One region of the Rhizobium sp. 'Codium 1' genome, then DNA from elsewhere that is predicted to be linked to it. Evidence: predicted binding sites of a transcription regulator. Region 1 holds the regulator's gene; each other region holds the start of a gene.

The links. Region 1 encodes PhoB, which activates phosphate uptake and scavenging genes when phosphate is short. Its sites were predicted from a motif close to TGTCATNNANCTGTCAT; they were not measured.
Region 2: the regulator PhoB is predicted to act here: its motif matches at 2,744-2,760, upstream of LJE98_RS00630 (PhoX family protein).
Region 3: the regulator PhoB is predicted to act here: its motif matches at 2,077-2,093, upstream of LJE98_RS06415 (DUF1045 domain-containing protein).

What each region holds. Positions count from the first base shown of each region.
Region 1 covers NZ_JAJGPW010000001.1:646,530-650,676, reverse strand. Annotated here, with positions in the region: gene pstA (phosphate ABC transporter permease PstA) at 1-121, shown strand, start outside; gene pstB (phosphate ABC transporter ATP-binding protein PstB) at 157-942, shown strand; gene phoU (phosphate signaling complex protein PhoU) at 989-1,702, shown strand; gene phoB (phosphate regulon transcriptional regulator PhoB) at 1,728-2,411, shown strand; gene LJE98_RS03055 (GcrA family cell cycle regulator) at 2,542-3,075, opposite strand; gene LJE98_RS03050 (aspartate aminotransferase family protein) at 3,514-4,147, shown strand, end outside.
Region 2 covers NZ_JAJGPW010000001.1:132,203-136,349, reverse strand. Annotated here, with positions in the region: gene minD (septum site-determining protein MinD) at 1-409, shown strand, start outside; gene minE (cell division topological specificity factor MinE) at 406-666, shown strand; gene LJE98_RS00630 (PhoX family protein) at 778-2,694, opposite strand; gene LJE98_RS00625 (acyl-CoA dehydrogenase) at 3,096-4,147, shown strand, end outside.
Region 3 covers NZ_JAJGPW010000002.1:241,766-245,912, reverse strand. Annotated here, with positions in the region: gene LJE98_RS06430 (response regulator) at 1-97, shown strand, start outside; gene mnmD (tRNA (5-methylaminomethyl-2-thiouridine)(34)-methyltransferase MnmD) at 98-823, opposite strand; gene LJE98_RS06420 (NAD(P)/FAD-dependent oxidoreductase) at 822-2,030, shown strand; gene LJE98_RS06415 (DUF1045 domain-containing protein) at 2,167-2,874, shown strand; gene puuE (allantoinase PuuE) at 2,966-3,886, shown strand; gene LJE98_RS06405 (LysR substrate-binding domain-containing protein) at 3,895-4,147, opposite strand, start outside.

The sequences.
Region 1 (4,147 bases):
GCGTGGCGACCCGGCCTTCGTGGAGCGTGCCTCCGGTGCGATTATCGTGCTCCTCGTGTTCCTGATCCTGATGAACCTGATCGCAATCATTCTTCGTCGCCGCTTCGAGCGTCGCTGGTAAGGAGTTATATGATGATGAACAATCTCGCGACCAAGATGACCACGACGAAAGCGCCACCCATGACTGAAAGCAAAATCACCGCCCGCAACGTGCAGGTGTTTTACGGTGACAAGCACGCCCTCAAGGACGTCAACATCGACATCCGCCCCCGCTCCGTGACGGCCTTCATCGGACCGTCGGGCTGCGGCAAGTCGACCTTCCTGCGCTGCATCAACCGCATGAACGACACGATTGCGAGCTGCCGCGTCGAGGGAAACATCCAGATCGATGCGGAAAACATCTACGACCCCAAGGTTGACCCCGTGCAGCTGCGCGCCAAGGTCGGCATGGTTTTCCAGAAACCCAACCCCTTCCCGAAATCGATCTACGAAAATGTCGCCTATGGTCCGCGCATTCACGGCCTGGCCCGCAACAAGGCCGAGCTGGACGAGATCGTCTCGATCGCGTTGCAGAAGGCCGGCCTCTGGAATGAGGTGAAGGATCGTCTCGACTCTGCCGGGACCGGCCTCTCCGGTGGTCAGCAGCAGCGTCTCTGCATCGCGCGTGCCGTTGCCGTCAGCCCCGAAGTCATCCTGATGGATGAGCCCTGCTCGGCGCTCGACCCGATCGCGACTGCAAAGGTCGAGGAGCTGATCCATGAACTGCGCGAGAACTTCACGATCGTGATCGTAACCCACTCGATGCAGCAGGCCGCCCGCGTTTCCCAGCGCACGGCTATGTTCCACCTCGGCGAGCTGGTCGAGGAGAACGACACTGACAAGATGTTCACCAACCCGGATGACCAGCGCACCCAGGATTACATCATGGGCCGCTTCGGCTGAGCCCTGACGTCATTCACGGTTGAACTCAATTTCAAGGACGTTTCAAATGGGCTCCTCTCACATCTACTCGGCCTTCGACGAGGAACTGAAGTTCCTGATGCGCCGCATCTCCGAAATGGGCGGTCTTGCGGAACAGATGGTCGCCGAAAGCGTGCGCTCGCTGGTCAATTCCGACGCCGCACTTGCGCAGAAGGTCATTTCTGACGACGTCGTCATGGATGCCATGGAACGCGAGATCGGTGACAAGGCGATCGTGACCATCGCCAAGCGCCAGCCGGTCGCATCAGACCTGCGCGAAATCATCGGCGCTCTTCGCATCGCTGCGGACCTCGAGCGTGTCGGCGATCTCGGCAAGAGCAACTCCAAGCGTGTGGTGGCCATTCAGGCGACCGGCGTTCCGCGCAAGCTCGCCCGTGGCCTCGAACATCTCTCGGACCTGGCGCTTGCCCAGCTCAAGGAAGTGCTCGACGTCTATACGACGCGCTCGGCCGAGAAGGCCAAGTCGATCCGTGATCGCGACGAAGAAATCGACGCAATCTACACCTCGCTGTTCCGCGAACTCCTGACCTACATGATGGAAGATCCGCGCAACATCACGAGCTGCACGCATCTTCTGTTCTGCGCCAAGAACATCGAGCGTATCGGCGATCACGCGACGAATATCGCGGAGACGATCTATTACATGACGACCGGCGCACAGCCGGAAGGCGAGCGCCCGAAGGAAGACCTCACCTCTTCCGTCGGTGCGATCACCGAGTGATGTTGGCCAGCGAGGTTGGTTTTTGATGCAGCCGAAGATAGCCGTGGTGGAAGACGAGGAGGCCCTGTCGGTCCTCCTCCGTTACAACCTTGAAGCCGAGGGATACGAAGTCGAGACGATCCTGCGGGGGGACGAGGCAGAGATCCGCCTGCAGGAGCGGGTTCCCGATCTCTTGATCCTCGACTGGATGCTCCCGGGCGTCTCGGGCATCGAGCTCTGCCGGCGCCTGCGTGTGCGCCCCGAAACCGAGCGCCTGCCGATCATCATGCTGACGGCCCGTGGCGAGGAAAGCGAGCGGGTTCGTGGCCTGGCGACGGGAGCAGATGACTATGTCGTGAAGCCCTTCTCCACGCCGGAACTGATGGCTCGCGTCAAGGCCATGCTGCGGCGTGCCAAGCCCGAGGTTCTCTCCAGTGTCCTGCGTTGCGGGGACATAGAGCTCGACCGTGAGACACATCGTGTTCATCGCAAGAGCCGCGAGGTTCGTCTCGGTCCGACGGAATTCCGGCTCTTGGAATTCCTCATGGCCTCCCCGGGGCGCGTCTATTCCCGGTCTCAGCTGCTGGACGGTGTCTGGGGACATGATATCTATGTCGACGAGCGCACCGTCGATGTGCATGTCGGCCGCCTGCGCAAGGCGCTGAATTTCTCCAACATGCAGGATGTCATTCGCACGGTTCGCGGTGCGGGCTACTCCATGGAAGCCTGAACCGGCTTGCAAGACGATCGAAGGGGCCGCGCGGATCATCCGCTGCGGCCCCTTTTCCTTGTTGGTGCGGGCGCCAAAAGAAGACGGGCCCCGAAGGACCCGTTGGATGTCTCTGTCTCTGGCCGAGGGATCAGCGAGCCTTGCGGCGTTCACTGACCGGCTGATAGGCGAGCTTTGCATGGTAAGTGCAGTAGGGCGCGCTGTCGGCGATTTCGCAGCCGCAGAAGTGGAAGTCGTCCTTCATCGGATCGCCGATCGGCCACTTGCAGGTCCGCTCGGTCAGTTCCGTCAGTGCCAGGCGGCGCGAAATCGGAACAACCACGTTCAGGGAACGCCGAACTTCGACCTCTTCGTAGGCCTCGACCTCGATCTCTTCCTTCAGCATCGTGGCGCCTGCAGCGCGGGTGACGGTGCGGGTGGTCGTGCTGGCTGCCGGGCGGTTCTGGAAACTTGCCGGACGCTGCGTCTGTGCAGGGCGCTTGGCCGGACGTGCCGCAGACGAGTTGCCTCCTGCCTTGGCGCGACCCGGAAGGTTAAGCCGGTGCACTTTGCCGATTACGGCGTTTCGGCTTACGCCGCCCAGTTGCGCTGCAATCTGGCTTGCGCTCAGGCCTTCGGCCCAGAGGCGCTTGAGTCTTTCAACCCTCTCATCAGTCCAGTTCATGCCATTCATCTCCGCCGCTCGCGTCTGTCATGGCAGAATCCGTCACCGTTGCTTCGAATGAATCCGAAACAAAACCGCCTCGATATTGTCGGTGAGCACTTCCGCCGCATGCAATCTGTTAATGAAATTTAACCTAGAGGTCGGCTGACTCCGTGACAAGAGTCGCGGGAATCATCTGGAATCGATTTCGCGGTTTTCCCCAACTTGCTTCCCGAGTGAGTCAAGTATGCAACAGATGGAATCTTCGCCGGCACTCGTCCTGCGCGTGTTGGCCGAAATCGCTCCAACTGCCGCGATTCCTGCAGAAAACGTTGACATTGCAAGGGTGAGTGGGGATAGTGCCCGCGCCGCCGCAAGGCGGCATTTTTAATTTTTTCGGAGCCTCGTGGAGGCCGCACCGTCCGGTGTGACGGATTGTCGAAAAGGATCGTGAACGCCATGGCCGAAGCTACGCCGCTCTACCAGACCTATAATCGGGCGCCTCTGCGTTTCGAACGAGGCGAGGGCGTCTGGTTGGTGACGGAAAGCGGCGAGCGCTATCTCGACTTCGCAGCCGGTGTCGCCGTCACGTCTGTCGGTCATGGTCATCCGCATGTCGTCGGTGCCCTCAAGGACCAGGCCGACAAGGTCTGGCACCTGTCGAACCTCTACGAAGTGCCGGGTCAGGAGGCGCTGGCCAGGCGCCTGGCGGAGGTCACCTTCGCCGAGCGCGTCTTCTTCACCAATTCCGGCGCAGAAGCGCTGGAATGCGCGATCAAGACTGCCCGCCGTTACCACTTTGCCAAGGGGCATCCGGAGAAATTCCACATCATCACCATGGAAGGCGCCTTCCACGGTCGAACCATTGCGACGATCGCCGCGGGTGGCCAGGAGAAATATCTGGAAGGTTTCGGCCCCAAAGCGCCTGGCTTCGACCAGGTGCCGTTCGGCGATCTTGAGGCACTCAAGGCCGCGATCACGGATTCAACGGCTGGCATTCTGGTCGAGCCGGTCCAGGGCGAGGGCGGCATCCGTCCGATCCCTGTCGAAATGCTGCGGGCACTGCGCGACCTCTGTGACGAGCACGGCTTGC
Region 2 (4,147 bases), 510 kb from region 1:
CATGGCCGTCGTCGTCACCAACCCCGAAGTCTCTTCGGTGCGTGATAGCGATCGCATCATCGGTCTGCTCGATTCCAAGACGCTGAAGGCCGAACGTGGCGAGCGCATGGAAAAGTTTCTCTTGCTCACACGCTACGATGCCGCCCGCGCCCAGCGCGGCGACATGCTGAAGGTCGACGACGTTCTGGAGATCCTGTCGATTCCGCTGCTCGGTATCATCCCGGAAAGCATGGACGTGCTTCGCGCCTCCAACATCGGCGCTCCGGTCACCCTGGCCGATGTCCGCAGCGCCCCGGCACTTGCCTATTTCGACGCCGCCCGCCGTCTGGCTGGCGAGACCGTTCCGATCACCATTCCTGGCGAGAAGCGTGGCCTCTTCGACAAGATCTTCGCGCGGAGGGCCGCATGAGCATTTTCTCCCTGTTCCGCAAGCAGCGTTCCGCCCCGATGGCGCGCGAGCGACTGCAGGTCCTCTTGGCCCATGAACGGGCCTCGCTCGAAAGCGATCTGGTCGCCATCCTGCGTGAGGAAATCCTGGCTGTGATCGCCAAGCATGTCGAATTCGACCGTGACAAGGTCCAGATCAAGATGGACCGCGACGAGGACGTCTCAATCCTCGAGATCGACGTCGAGATCCCGCGCAACGCCCAGCGCCTCGCCGCCTGATCCGAAATCTCAACTGTTCATGAAAAGGCCGCCGTCGGAGTTCCGATCGGCGGTCTTCTCATGTGGGCAAGACGACAGGGCGGTCGTCCCGCCCTGCCTGGTGGTCCGACATCAGCCGATCAGTGCATTGCCATCGTGTTTGACCGCGACGATCGTCGAACGCGGCAGCTTGCCTTCGCCATCCGGGAACGGCGCGGAGGGGTGCTGGATGCCGACGAACATGGTGCGCTTGTCGGCAGACCAGGTCATGCCGGTCACTTCGCCGCCCTTCGGGCCGGTCAGGAAGCGCTCGATGCGGCCCGTTGCCGGGTCGCCTGCCAGCATCTGGTTGTTGCCCTGGCCGACGAAGTCACCCTCGTTCGAATCTTCACCGTCCGTCTGGATCCAGAGCAGGCCGGTGCTGTCGAACATCATGCCGTCGGGCGAGTTGAACATGTTGCCGGAATTGATGTTGGACGAGCCGGCATAGGGGCCTTCCTTGTGCACGTCGGGATTACCAGCCATGACGAACAGGTCCCACTTGAACTTGCCATCGGCGTGATCGTCGTTCTCGGGATACCAGCGCACGATCTGGCCGAACTCATTGCCTTCCCGCGGGTTGACGGCATTCAGCTCCATCACGTCGCCACCCGCATTCGTCCGCATCTTGCCGTCCTTGAGAACGGCGCGGTTCGAATTGTTGGTCAGCGCGCAATAGGCTTCGATGGCGACCGGGTTGACCGCGACCCATTCCGGACGGTCCATGGTCGTGGCACCGACCTTGGATGCGGCCTGGCGTGTGAAGACGCAGATCTCGTCCATCTTCATGCCGGTCGTCTCTTCCGTCAGCGCCAGCCATTCGCCGGTGCCTTCGTCGGAGAATTTGGCGACATGGAGCGTGCCCTCGTCGAGCAGCTTGGATGTGTCTCCGCCGGGCACGTAGATGCCATTGGAGATATATTTGTAGAGGAACTCGCCCCGCTCGTCGTCGCCCATATAGACGACCACGCGACCGTCACGGGCAACGACCACGGCGGCGTTCTCATGCTTGATGCGACCAAGTGCTGTGCGCTTGATCGGCGTCGAGGACGCATCCGACGGATCGATTTCGACGACGTAACCGGCGCGGCGTGGCTCGGCCGGGTTCTTCGAAACGTCGAAGCGCTCATCGAACTTCTCGTAACCGTAGCGGGTTTCCGCGACAATGCCGTACCGCTTGTAGTCATCCGGCATTGCGAAGTCGGCATTGGTCGAGCCGAAGTAGCCGTTGAAGTTTTCTTCGCAGGTGAGATAGGTGCCCCAGGGCGTGCGGCCGGCGCCGCAATTGTTGAAGGTCCCGAGACAGTCGACACCGGCAGGATCGGCAGCCGTCTTGACCAGTTCCGAGCCGGCGGCGGGACCGGAGAGCTTCATCGGCGTGTTGTGGTGGATGCGGCGGTTGAACGGGCTGTCGACAACGATCTGCCAGCCGTCTGCAGCTTCGGTCACTTCCATGACGGTCACGCCCTGCAGGTTCTGCAGGATCTTCACGTCGTCCATCGACTGCGGCATGCCTTCCGGGGCGTGCGGCAGGTTGGTTTCGTTGTTGACATATTCATGGTTGACCGCGATCACCTGATGATTGCCGATCGCGAAGGCTTCCATGCCATCGGTGTTTTCACCGAAGACCTTGTCCGAATTCTCGAGCGAAACACCCTTCAACGGATCGATGTCGGAGGCGGTGGAAAACAGCGGCTGGCCCCACTTGGCCAGCGGCTTCCAGCTATAGCCCTCCGGAACATGCACGGTTGCGTCGGTCTGGGCGGCGATCGGCTTGAACGGGAAGCGCGAAGCGGCGTCCTGCGCGACGGCCGAGGTCGAAGACATCAGATTGCCCACAGAGCCCATGGCGGCGGCAGCAGAGCCCATGGCGAGAATGCCGAGGAAGCCTCGGCGCGATACGGCACGCTCGACCACACGGTCGAAATCCGTCACGGCCGGCGGCGGGTTGTGCAGTTCGTCCCATTCGTCCCAGGATAGATGATTGGTGTTGGTCTCGGTCTCGGTCATCGCGAAGCCTCCTTTGGGTTGAAGTCGACCTTCGGACTAGCCAGCAGGGGTAACAGTGATGTGACGATGTCGGGGACAGGCAGCGGTTCGGGGAACCTGCATCTTCGCTGTCGCTGGAAAATGTCGGGTCTCGGGTGATGTAAGTCCTTGTTCCCGCTCAGTTTGCTCCGCCCGCGATGGACGTGTCAGCCGGCGCCTCTTTGTCGCGCTTGAACACGTTTGTTCAGGCCGTCGCCGGTGCCTCCGCTTCACCTGCTTCGAACCGTGGACGAGACCTCCTGCCGCATGCAAAAGATTTGACGTTTACGTAAAAATCAATTAGCCAGAATGGAGAATGTGCCGCGCTTCCTGGGTGGAGACTGGGCGTGGCCGAGAGCATACGCCAGTTGGAGGAGAACGTCATGTACCAGGCGCCCGTAGAAGAAATCGCCTTCACCCTGAAGCACGTCGCCGGTCTGACCAAGGCCATCGAAGACGGCAAGCTGGGGGAATTGAGCGACGACCTCGTTGATGCCATCCTCTCCGAAGCCGGCCGTTTTGCCAGTGATGAAGTCGCGCCGCTCGCCGAGATCGGTGACAGGCAGGGCGCGCGTATGGTCGACGGCAAGGTCATCGTGCCCGATGGCTGGGACAATCTCTACCGCGCCTGGGCCGCAGGCGGCTGGAACTCTCTGACGGCCTCGGAAGACTTCGGCGGGCAGGGGCTTCCGCATATGCTGAACGTCGCCGCGCTCGAAATGTGGAATTCCGGCTCCATGGGCTTTGCGCTCGGACCGACCCTGACCATGGGTGCCGTCGATGCTGTCACAGCCCACGGCTCCGAGGACTTGAAGGCGAAGTACCTGCCGAAGATGGTTTCCGGCGAATGGACGGGCACGATGAATCTTACCGAGCCCCATGCAGGCTCGGACCTCGGCGTCATGAAGTCGCGCGCCGAGCGCCGCGATGATGGCACCTACCGCATCTTCGGCCAGAAGATCTTCATCACCTGGGGCGAGCACGAGATCACCGAGAACATCATCCATTTGGTTCTCGCCCGCCTTCCCGACGCGCCATCAGGCACCCGCGGTATCTCGCTCTTCCTCGTGCCGAAATATCTCGTCAACGACGACGGCTCGATCGGTGCCCGCAACGACCTGCATTGTCATTCGCTGGAGCACAAGCTTGGCATCCACGGCTCGCCGACCTGTACCATGATCTATGGTGACGGGAAGTTCGGTGACGAGCCGGGCGCCATCGGTTACCTCATCGGTGAGGAGAACAAGGGCCTCGCCTGCATGTTCACCATGATGAACAATGCCCGCCTCGCCGTCGGCATGCAGGGCGTCGCCATCTGCGAAGCCGCCACCCAGAAGGCCGTACAATACGCCAGGGACCGCACGCAGGGGAAGGCCCCGGGTTGGACCGGATCAGGCATGTCGCCGATCCTTGATCACCCGGATGTCGCCCGCAT
Region 3 (4,147 bases), on a different contig from region 1:
CTATCTGTCCAAGCCGATTTCGCCGGAACTCCTCCTGCGCAAGATCGAAGAATGGAGCGGCAGGCCGGTCGCCGCTCTCGTTCGAGCCGATGGGTGATCAGGCTGCGTGCCTGATGCCGTAGAGCATTTCCCGCTTGCCGGCGAAACCCGGACGCCGCTCGACGTCGAAGCCTGCCGCGATGAGATTGCGCCGCACGAAGCCGGCCGCGGCGTAGGTTGCAAAGCTGCCGCCCGATGTCGTCGTGTCGAAAACCCGCTGCATCAATTCGGCCGACCACATGGCACCGTTGCGCGATGGCGCAAAGCCGTCGAGGAACCAGGCGTCGAAAGCAAGGGAACTGGCTGAGAGGTTTTCGAGCGCATCGCCGCAGACGACGGACAGTCGCGTCTGCGCATCGAGATCGATTTCAACGACACCGGAAGGATCTTCGGGCCAGAGGGTGACAAGTGCCTGACGCTCGGCATCTATCTGCGACCAGCGGGACAGAGCCCGGTCGATCTCACCGGCCTGCATGGGCAGGAGTTCAAAGGATACGAAATGGAGATGAGCGCCGGGCAGACGGTGCTCCTTCCACTGGCGCCAGGTCTCGCAGGCGTTCAGCCCGGTTCCAAAGCCCAGTTCGCCGATGGTGAATTGCTGGGTCTCCCGCCAGCGTTCCGGCAGGCCGTTTCCGGCCAGGAAGACATGGCCGCATTCCAGCCGGCCATCGGTCTGGCAATAAAAATGATCGCCAAAGGCAGTGGAAAAGGGCATATCGCCGTCATGCCAAGTGAGCGGTGCCTGAGCGTCGCCAGTGTCCGGTGTGGAATTCGAATGGGTCATGACCATGTCCGATAAATCGGCAATGATGTCAGGTCAATTGCAGGCAGACCTCGTGATCGTCGGCGGCGGCATCATGGGCCTCTGGGCGGCGCTGAAAGCCGAGCGCCGGGGCATCGATACGATACTGATCGATGGCGAAAGAACCGGTAGCGGTGCCAGCGGCGGGCTGCTCGGCGCGCTGATGGCGCATATGCCAGATCGCTGGAACGAGAAAAAACAGCTGCAGTTCGACGGGCTGGTGTCGCTGGAGGTCGAAATTGCCGGTCTCGAATCCGAGACCGGCTTGTCGGCGGGCTATCGCCGCTGCGGGAGGCTCATCCCTCTGCCGAAACCGCATCTGCGGCCGATCGCCGAACGGCATTCGCAGGAAGCCGGGACGAACTGGCGGCAAAGGGGCCGTGTCTTCGACTGGACCGTGATCGAGGAAAGCCCCTGGGCCGGCTGGCCATCACGCAGTTTCTGCGAGGCGGGCCTGGTGCATGACGGCTTTGCTGGACGCGTGTCGCCGCGCGCGCTCATTGCAGCACTCCGGGCTCGACTGGAGCAGACGGCGCGTGTGCGTGTGCTTGAAGGCGTCACCGTGCAGTCGATCGATGCAGGCGCCCGGAGACTGACGCTCGCCGATGGTTCTTCGGTCGGCTTCGGAAACCTTCTGGTCGCAGCCGGTGTCGGATCCTTCCCGCTCCTCGACACCCTCGGGCCGGAACTTGCCAAGCCGCTTGGCCGGGGCGTGAAAGGGCAAGCCGCGCTGCTGAAGGTGGATCTCGTGGACGACCTGCCACTACTCTATCTCGACGGGCTTTATGTCGTGCCGCATGAAGGTGGGCATGTCGCAATCGGCAGCACCAGCGAGAACCAGTTCAGCAATGCCTTTTCCACGGATGGGTTGCTCGATGCGCTGATCGCCGAGGCGCGACAGCTGGCGCCTGTGCTGGAAACGGCCGCAGTGGTCGAGCGCTGGGCGGGCCTTCGGCCCAAGGCCGTCGACCGCGATCCGATGGTCGGACCCCATCCGGAGCACGGGCACATTCACGCGCTCACCGGCGGCTACAAGGTCAGCTTCGGCATTGCCCATCTGCTGGCGGATGCGGCACTCGATGCGATCGCCGGACGCGCGCTCCCCCTGCCTGACAGCTTCTCGTTTGCCCATCACCTTTCCGTGGCTGCTCATCGCGTAGCCGATGAGGGATATGCCGAAAGACCCTGAGCTGACAGGGCGTCGCCGCCCGGCAGTCCCGGGTGCGCCTTTCCCGCTTCGTGATACTGTCATGCAAATCACCTATCCACCGGGTTGAAACGGCATTTGCTAAAGTGCCGAAGCGGGCCAGTGCGAGGTGCTCGACATGCGTTATGCCATCTGTTTTACACCGCCTGCCAATGATCCGCTTGCCGAGGCCGCGGCGCGGTGGCTTGGCCGCAACGTGTTTTCCGGAGAGGCGGAAGAGCATCCGGGGCTCAAAGGGCTCGGCGTGCACGAGATCGCATTTCATACCGCCCTTCCGCGCCGGTTCGGCTTTCATGCGACGTTCAAGGCGCCGTTTCGCTTGAGCGAAGGATCCACGGAGTCTGCGCTGCTGCGGGAATTGATGCATTTTGCGGGGCGCATGGACCCTGTGATGCTCCAGGGGCTCGCTGTCGGTCGCATCGGTGACGTCTATGGACTGATTGTCGAGCGGCCATGCCCGTCCATCGACTATCTCGCGGCGTCGATCGTCCAGACCTTTGACGGTTTCCGTGCCCCTCTGTCCGAACGAGAGATCGAGCGACGCAATCCCGAGCGGCTGTCGGCCCCGCAATTCGGCAATCTCAGCCGCTGGGGCCATCCCTATGTGATGGACGAATTTCGTTTCCACATGACGCTGACGGGGCCGCTTCTGGCGCGGGATTTTCCCCGAATCGAGCAGGCTTTGAAGGCGCATTTCGATCCTGTTCTGGCCGGGCCCGTCATGGTGACCAATCTCGCGCTCTTCGTCGAGGCGGAGCGCGGCGCACCGTTCACCGTGCATTCGCTGCATCCGCTGGGCCGGGTTTCGAGCCGCAGGATCGCCTGATGTCTTTGCGCTGCAATATGCGCTGCGTTTTCCATCTCGACAGCTGCCGTCGTCGCCAATAGCCTCGCGTCAAGACACGAGAGGTGAACCGATGACGACTGCTCCCTATCCCCGCGACCTGATCGGCTATGGCCGCAACACTCCCGATCCGAAATGGCCGGGCGAGGCGCGGATCGCGGTACAGTTCGTGGTGAATTACGAGGAGGGCGGGGAGAGCTGCATTCTCGATGGCGATCCGGCATCGGAGTGCCTCCTCTCCGAGATCGTCGGTGGGCAGCCCTGGCCGGGTCAGCGCAATCTCAACATGGAATCGATCTACGAATACGGTTCCCGTGCCGGTTTCTGGCGGCTCTGGCGCCTGTTCACCGAGCGCCGAGTGCCGGTCACCGTTTATGGTGTGACGCTCGCCATGGCGCGCAACCCGGATGCCGTAGCTGCCATGAAGGAGGCGGACTGGGAGATCGCCAGCCACGGCTATCGCTGGCTCGAATACAAGGATTTTCCTGAGCATGTCGAGCGCGAGCATATCCGCGAAGCGGTGCGACTTCACACGGAACTGACCGGTTCTCATCCGCGCGGCATGTATCAGGGCAAGCCTTCTGACAACACGCTGCGCATCGTGATGGAGGAGGGCGGTTTTATGTATTCTTCCGACAACTATTCCGACGACCTGCCGTTCTGGGTGCCGGATCTGGAGGGCAAGCCCTTCCTGATCATCCCCTATACGCTCGAGACGAACGACATGCGCTTTGCTACGCCGCAGGGCTTCAATTCCGGCGATCAGTTCTTCACCTATCTCAAGGACGCCTTCGACGTGCTCTACGAGGAGGGTAAAAACGGCAGCCCGAAGATGATGTCCGTCGGCCTCCACTGCCGGCTGGTCGGGCGTCCGGGACGGGCAGCGGCGCTGGCGCGGTTCGTGGATTATGTGACTGGTCACGAGAAGGTCTGGGTGCCGAAGCGCATCGAGATTGCCGAGCACTGGCACGCGCATCACAAACCGGCCTGGTGAAATCCCGCTTACGGACTGTGGTCAGAGCGCTCCGCCAGCAGCCAGTCGCGCAAGACCGCGGCTGGTTCGGGCAGATCGGCGCCTGACAGCAGCCAATAGGCCTTGTCCTCATCGGCGGGCGCGTCAAACAGGACCTTCAACGTGCCCGCGGCCAATTGGTCGGCGATCAGCGCGGTCGGGCACAGGCCAATGCCGAGGCCTGACAGCACCGAACTGACCAGAAGGTTGAAATCGGCGTAGAGCGGTCCTGTGGGTGTTGGT